Regions from separate parts of the Collinsella sp. CLA-ER-H9 genome, predicted to be linked through region 2. Evidence: riboswitches for the same ligand, from Rfam matches in the RefSeq annotation. Region 2 holds a riboswitch; the other holds the start of a gene.
What was found. A riboswitch is a leader RNA that binds a small molecule or an ion and turns the genes downstream of it on or off. The one in region 2 is predicted to bind cobalamin.

Region 1: another riboswitch for cobalamin. It lies ahead of AAAX73_RS07980 (prenyltransferase/squalene oxidase repeat-containing protein); the one in region 2 lies ahead of AAAX73_RS00935 (FIVAR domain-containing protein).

Annotation. Positions count from the first base shown of each region.
Region 1 is NZ_JBBNLV010000014.1:29,829-33,115, reverse strand. It holds gene AAAX73_RS07980 (prenyltransferase/squalene oxidase repeat-containing protein) at 1-1,720, opposite strand, end outside; cobalamin riboswitch at 1,913-2,040, opposite strand; gene AAAX73_RS07975 (amino acid ABC transporter ATP-binding protein) at 2,240-2,992, opposite strand; gene AAAX73_RS07970 (ABC transporter permease subunit) at 3,005-3,287, opposite strand, start outside.
Region 2 is NZ_JBBNLV010000001.1:214,428-217,714, reverse strand. It holds gene AAAX73_RS00940 (C69 family dipeptidase) at 1-783, shown strand, start outside; cobalamin riboswitch at 1,145-1,272, shown strand; gene AAAX73_RS00935 (FIVAR domain-containing protein) at 1,440-3,287, shown strand, end outside.

The DNA of each region.
Region 1 (3,287 bases), on a different contig from region 2:
GAAGCGCCTTCGCGGGGAACTGGGCCTTATTGGTAAGGCCCTCCTGCCAGTACGTGTTGATGAGCTGGCCTGCGCTATAACTCGAAAAGAGCACGCCGCCGGTAGCCGTAGCGGTTGACACACAGTTAGAGACCACGCCGCCTTCGAGCGTGCGACCAAAGCCCACAACGCCCTTGCCCGTAACGGACGTAGAGCAGTTGATAACGGCGCCCTTAATCTGGCTCCCGAGCGGACCGAACGATTTGCCGTCGACCGCCTGCTTAAGTTCACCGACGAATGAGACATTTTGGACAACACCGGTAGAGCCGACACTCGCGAACAGCGACTTAACGCCACCGCCGTTGTTAAAGGTAACGGTATGGCCCTGACCGTCAAACGTGCAGTTGAGCTCACCCGAAGGACCGAAGAACCATTCGTCATCAATCAGGATATCGTTATCAAGCACATAGTAGTTGCTCGCATCCTTGACGTTCATATACATGAAGTCATCCTGCGACGAGATGTGCTTGACGTTTTCGGGCTGGGCGACGGGGGCCGTCGACTTCTTCTTCTCGAGGGCGTCCTTAGCCGAATTGAGCGTCTTGACCGCCGCATTTACATCGGACTGAGATGCATCGTCGTTATCGTTGACGATTTTGGCGTCAGCAAGAGCAGCGGCAAAGGCGGACCAGGAATCCGTTGTGTAGTCTGACTCATTGAGCGCCTCGGCGGCCGTGATAGCCGCGACGAGCGCGTCCTTATTGACAACGACGGGGGCAGAGCCGCTCACAAGCAAGGGCAGGCCACCGTTGGACACCCAGGAAAAGCCAGTCGACGGCACATCGGTATTGAGCACGGCGAGCGATTCAGCAGAAGAGAGGTCGGCGGCTTTAGCCGCGTTTCCCTTGTTAAAGCCGGGCCAGTTAATCTCGGCAGGCGAATAACCTACGGTATAGAGGCAGTTCAACAGCGATCCGGCCTGAGCCTCACCGACCAAGCCACCGTTCATCTCAACGCCTGAGCCGGCAAAATAGGAATTGACGATCTTTCCGGACGTCATACCGCCAACCAGGCCACCGGCATAGCCCTCCCAGCCGCTAAGGTTCACGCTCGCCGTGGACCAGCACATCTGGATGGTGCCAGAAAGTTTCATGGCAATGGAGCCCACATTGTCGGTGCTCGAGACCGAGCCTGTCACGCCCAGGTTCTGAATCGAGCCGGTCACATTATTCGCAACGGCCTTGCCGTTAATGGTGACCGTATGGCCCTGGCCATCCAGGGTGCCGTCAACGGTCTCGATCTGCTGGTCAGTGCCCATCGAAATATTCGCGCCGAGCTTTACGATCGCACCCGCCTCAATGGTCTCAGGCATATCGGCCGCATCGTTGACGACCACTGTCTCGCCCGAGTGCACTACCTTGGCGAGAGAACCTGCTTCTTCGACCTGCGCAGCCGGCACCGTTTCCTCGGACGCAATAGACCGCACGGCAACACCGGAGCTTTCCTGCTCCTGTGTGCTGCCGCCATCTGCCATGCCAGTTTCAGCGTCGACAGAAGGCTCAGCTTCATCAGGCCTGCCCTGCCCAGCATCGCCCGCCGCGGTGACCTGATCGGCCGCCGCGGCTACGCCCGTGCTCACCTCCTCGGCAAACGCGGTCATTCCCGTGCTCGAACTGGCAAAGATAAACGCCATGAGCACGACGAGGAATTTCCTCGTACCTGTTCGGATGTTGTTGAGCATCCTTTCCCCCTTGGTCTGGAAGATCACTACCCCAATAAGAATCGAGGCCGACCATGTAAAGGGAAACGGGACACAGCGAAACGCCCGCACCTGACAGCATGCGGCAATGCCCCCGCATCGCATACGGGATGCTTGGAGCAAATATGATGTCATCTTCTGCTCACCGGAATCCAGCGGCTCCCAAAAGACCCTCGACACGAGAAGACCATGGGCAAGTAATCTGACTCGCGGGACAGCCCCGCACACAGTAACCGCCTTGTCTGGGATTCCCACCCAGTTCCCTTTTATGCGCCAAGCGCACCCATGGTCCGGCTTCTTTTCAAACAGCATGTAATTGTATGGAAGACCAAGCAACGAGCATCCGCCGATATCACGCACACATAATTCACCGAAAATGTGGTTGAAAATCCGCCAGGGCAACGACGAGACCTTTATCCGAAATGCAAAACGGGGCCGCAGCATCATTGCCACGACCCCGCCTGTTCAAGCAAACTCTCATTCCGAGACGCTGCTGATCATCTACGAGATGTTGCCCAAAAACGCCTTGGTGCGCTCGCTCTTGGGATGGTCGAAGACCTCGCTCGGCGTGCCCTCTTCCACAATAACGCCGCCATCCATAAAGACCACGCGGTCGGCGACATCGCGGGCAAAGCCCATCTCGTGCGTCACCACGATCATGGTCATACCGTCACGTGCGAGATCGCGCATGACGCCAAGAACGTCGCGGACAAGCTCGGGGTCAAGCGCTGACGTGGCCTCGTCAAAGAGCATCACGTGCGGATTCATCGACAGGGCCCGGGCGATGGCCACGCGCTGCTGCTGACCGCCCGAAAGTTGACTCGGCATAAAATCGATGCGCTCGGCCAGACCGACCTTGGTGAGCTCCTCGACGGCGATCTTCTCGGCCTCTTCCTTGCTGCGCTTGAGCACCTTTTGCTGCGCAAGCATGACGTTCTTTTTGACCGACAGATGCGGAAACAGGTTGAACTGCTGAAACACCATGCCCAAGTGCGTACGCACCTTATTGAGGTCAACGCCCTTGGCGCACACATCCACGCCCTCGACGACAATCGAGCCACTCGTGGGCTCCTCGAGACGGTTAATGCAACGAAGCATCGTCGATTTGCCCGAGCCCGAGGGGCCCAGAACCACAACGACCTCACCCTTGTGCACATCCAGATCGATGTCGCGCAGGACCACGTTATCGCCAAAGGCCTTCTGGAGATTCTTGATGCTGACGACGACCTCGTTCGAGTTATTGGTTTCGCTCATAATAGAACCTCCTTACAGACCAGCGATATGGTCGGCGGGCGTCGCGACAACCTGTCCGGCGCTCTTGGTGGGACGCTTCTTTTTGGTTTCGGCCGTACCCAGCAGCCTCGCCTCAAGACCGCTCACCAAGCGCGCAAGCGGCAGGGTAATGACCAGATAGAACAGGGCGGCAACCACATACGGCGTAATGGAGCCCGTCGTGGCCACGATGGTGCGGGCGTTCATGACAATCTCGACCACGCCCACGGCAGCGAGCAGCGACGTATCCTTGTAAAGCAAGATAAACTCGCTGGTC
Region 2 (3,287 bases):
ATGGGTGAGAACGTGCGCGCCTACCTCGATGTCCTTCAGAAGCAGGTTATCGCCCAGCAGGACGTTGTTGACGGGTTGATGCAGGCGACCCCTGCCGATCAGCGCACGGACCTTGCCAACAAGGCGTTTGCCGCAGTGAGCGAACAGGTCTACAACAAGGCGGCCAAGCTTCTCGATGAGATGCGCGCCTATGTGAATGCGGGAGATACCTCGAGTGCGTTTATGCCGAGCGACTATGACGCCGAGAATGGAACCTCCCGGACCCCGATTATGTACGCGTCCGCTTTTGTTGCTCCCAGCATCACGGCTCAGCCGCAGTCGGTAACGTGTGCTCAGGGCGCTGAGGCCAAGCTGAGCGTTGCCGCGACGGTTGATGACAGCGTGGATGGCTCGGATGCCCAGCTTACCTACCAGTGGTTCGTCAAGGGCGAGGACGGTAACTTCTCTGCCATCGACGGCGCGACGGCGGCTGAGTACGTCGCCGCGACGACCGAGGTCGGTTCAAAGGTGTATCGCGTTGAGGTGACGAGTGCTGCCGGGCTGGTTTCCACGTCCGATGAAGCGACGGTGACCGTGACGCAGGCTGCGCAGGAGGAGCCTGGGCAGAAGCCCGGTCAGAAGACGGATGTGAAGACGGACGTCAAGACCGATACCGCCAAGAAGGCGACCAAGGGAGGGCTTGCCAAGACCGGTGATTCGTCTGTGGTGACCGTGGCGCTTCTGACGGTGGCTGGAGTTCTGGCCGTTATGGGGGCCGTGCTTATCCGCAAGCGTGCGAATTAACCGGAGCGGGTCATAGACGACAGCCCTAACTAAAAACGGTCCCGTACGAGTAATCGTGCGGGACCGTTTGCTTGAGCTAAAGCAAAATGAGCGGGCCAAAAAGCCCCCGTGGGACTGAGGGGGCCAAAAGTCCCTGTTAAAACGCTTAAATGGCTTCTAGCAGGTACATTTGGCCCCCTCAGCCCCACGGGGGACATTCGGCCTGCTCAATCTTGCGGGCGGGCTTGGTTCGTTGGCGGCCTAGTGGCGATATGGGTTGCCTATAGGTGGTCATCCGGGAGCCATATGGCTCGGGTATGGCGGTTTTTGTGTAGCGCATTGACCGATTTACCTGCGGTAACGTACACTTCCTCCGATTAAAAATAGAAGCCGGAGCACGGGTGCGCGCGAGCGCATAAAGGGGAATCGGGTGAGAATCCCGAGCAAGGCGGTTACTGTATGCGGGCGCGCCCGCGAGTCAGATTACCTGCCCGCGCTCTTCTCGAAACCGAGGGCCGCTCTGTTTGCCGCTGGATTCCGGTCTACAAGGGGTGCTGCTGAGCGTGCGTTTTGCTGCCGATAGGGTGGCTGACGTGCGCCTTTGTGCTGCCGGGGTATCGCCTGCCCCGCCTTCTTCGCCATGGCTCTATTGCAGGTTCGCGAAAGAAGGAGAACGGGTGACGCGAAACAACATTATGCTCAAGCGCCTGGGAGCCGCTGCTTTCTCGGCGCTGCTCGTCTGGTCGATGCCGGGTACGTCGGCATTTGCCGAGGGCGTGGCAGAGATCGCTGTGCAGGCGCAGGCCCAGGCCTCGCAGCAGGCGGATACTGCCGAGAATGCCGACGAGTCGAGTTTCACTGCGGACGAGCAGACGGGTGCTGAAGGCGCCGAGGCATCGGCGGACGAGGCGAGCTCCGAGGCCGCTCCGTCTGCCGATGAGAGCCTTGCTGCCGCGGCGGACATCGACGACGAGGATGCCGATGCTCAGCAGGCACGCGGCGCGCGCGTCGCCAAGGCCGGCGAGACCGTGATGGTCTCTTTTGCCGATGAGCTGCCCACCACCATCGAGGCCGGGGCTGTCGTGAAGCTCGCGGCGAATATCAGCCTTGAGGCTGACCAACAGATCGAGACCGTGGCCGGTACGCTCGATGGCCAGGGCCACAGCATCGTGCTCAACGGCAAGACGCTGGCGAAGAGCGTGGCTGGTACGGTGCAGAATCTGGGCGTGACGGGCCGGGCAACCATGGGCGATTATGAGGGCGCCCTTGCGATCAATTGCTCGGGAACCGTGCAGATGTGCTGGTCGACGGCGGCTTTGAGCGATGACGGCTCCTGGGCCGATTACGGTGGCCTGGTGGGAACGCTCAACGGTGGATCTGTAATCAACTCCTACGTTTCCGGATCGATGTCGGGTTTTTGCGCCCACGGTCTTGTTGGATATTACAAGTCTGGCACCGTGGCCAACAATCTGTTCACTGCGGGCGATCAGGCGTGCGGCTACAAGGTCGATTCTTCCTTCGGCAGCAAAATTTCTGTCGACGAGCTCAAGACCCAGGTCTCGGTCGATAAGCTCAACACCGATGTCCCTGCCACCGGCTTTACCTGGTCTGCGCAGGGCGGTTTGCCCGTGCTGATTTCGGGCGGCGCTGCGGCTGTTGTGAACAAGGATGCCCTCAAGGCTGCGATTGACGATGCCAGCGCCAAGGTCGAGGGCGGCTACACGGCCGAGAGCTGGTCCAAGTTCGCTGAGGCCCTTGTGAGTGCTCAAGATGTCTACGCCAACGATGACGCCAAGCAGGCCGAGGTCAACGCCGCAACCAAGACGCTCACCGATGCCATTGCCGCGCTCGAGAAGCCCAAGCCCACCGAGCCCGTGGCTCAGCCGCAGAACGTAGTGCACCTGAGCTCGCAGAGCGACCTCAAAAACAGGTTCAAACCCGCCGACGCCGACGCCTACTACGTTCTCGACAACGACGTCACCATCGATGACAGCTGGTTCTTTGCCCCCACGGGCATGCTCGCGGGCACGCTTGATGGACAGGGCCACACCATCACCTTCGCCAACGGCGGCGGCGTGAAGTCGCTCATGGACGGCGTTGCCTCCACGGGCGTGGTGCAGAACATCTCGTTTGCCGGCAAACTGAAGCAGGCGACGGACGGCAAGGCGTTCGGCCCCCTGGGCAACAAGGTTCAGGGTGCCGTGCTCAACTGCTCCACGAGTGTGACCGGCAAGGGCGTCGCGGGCTTTGCGCGTACGCTCGACGGCGGCATCGTGTCCAACTGCGTGTCGACCTCCGAGGGCACAGCGGGCGCGCTGTTCGCGACCTATAGCGCGGGCCAGCTCGTCAACACCTACTGGGGCGCATTCCTCACCAACAAGATGGACGCTCCCGCCTCGGCGCTCGTCAACTCCTATGCCGTCGACCCCGCCGACATGGCCACCGATGCCTTCGCCGATCTCATCAACGCCAACTGCGGCGCCAACGGCAGCAGCTGGGGTATCGATAAAAATGGCACGCCGGTC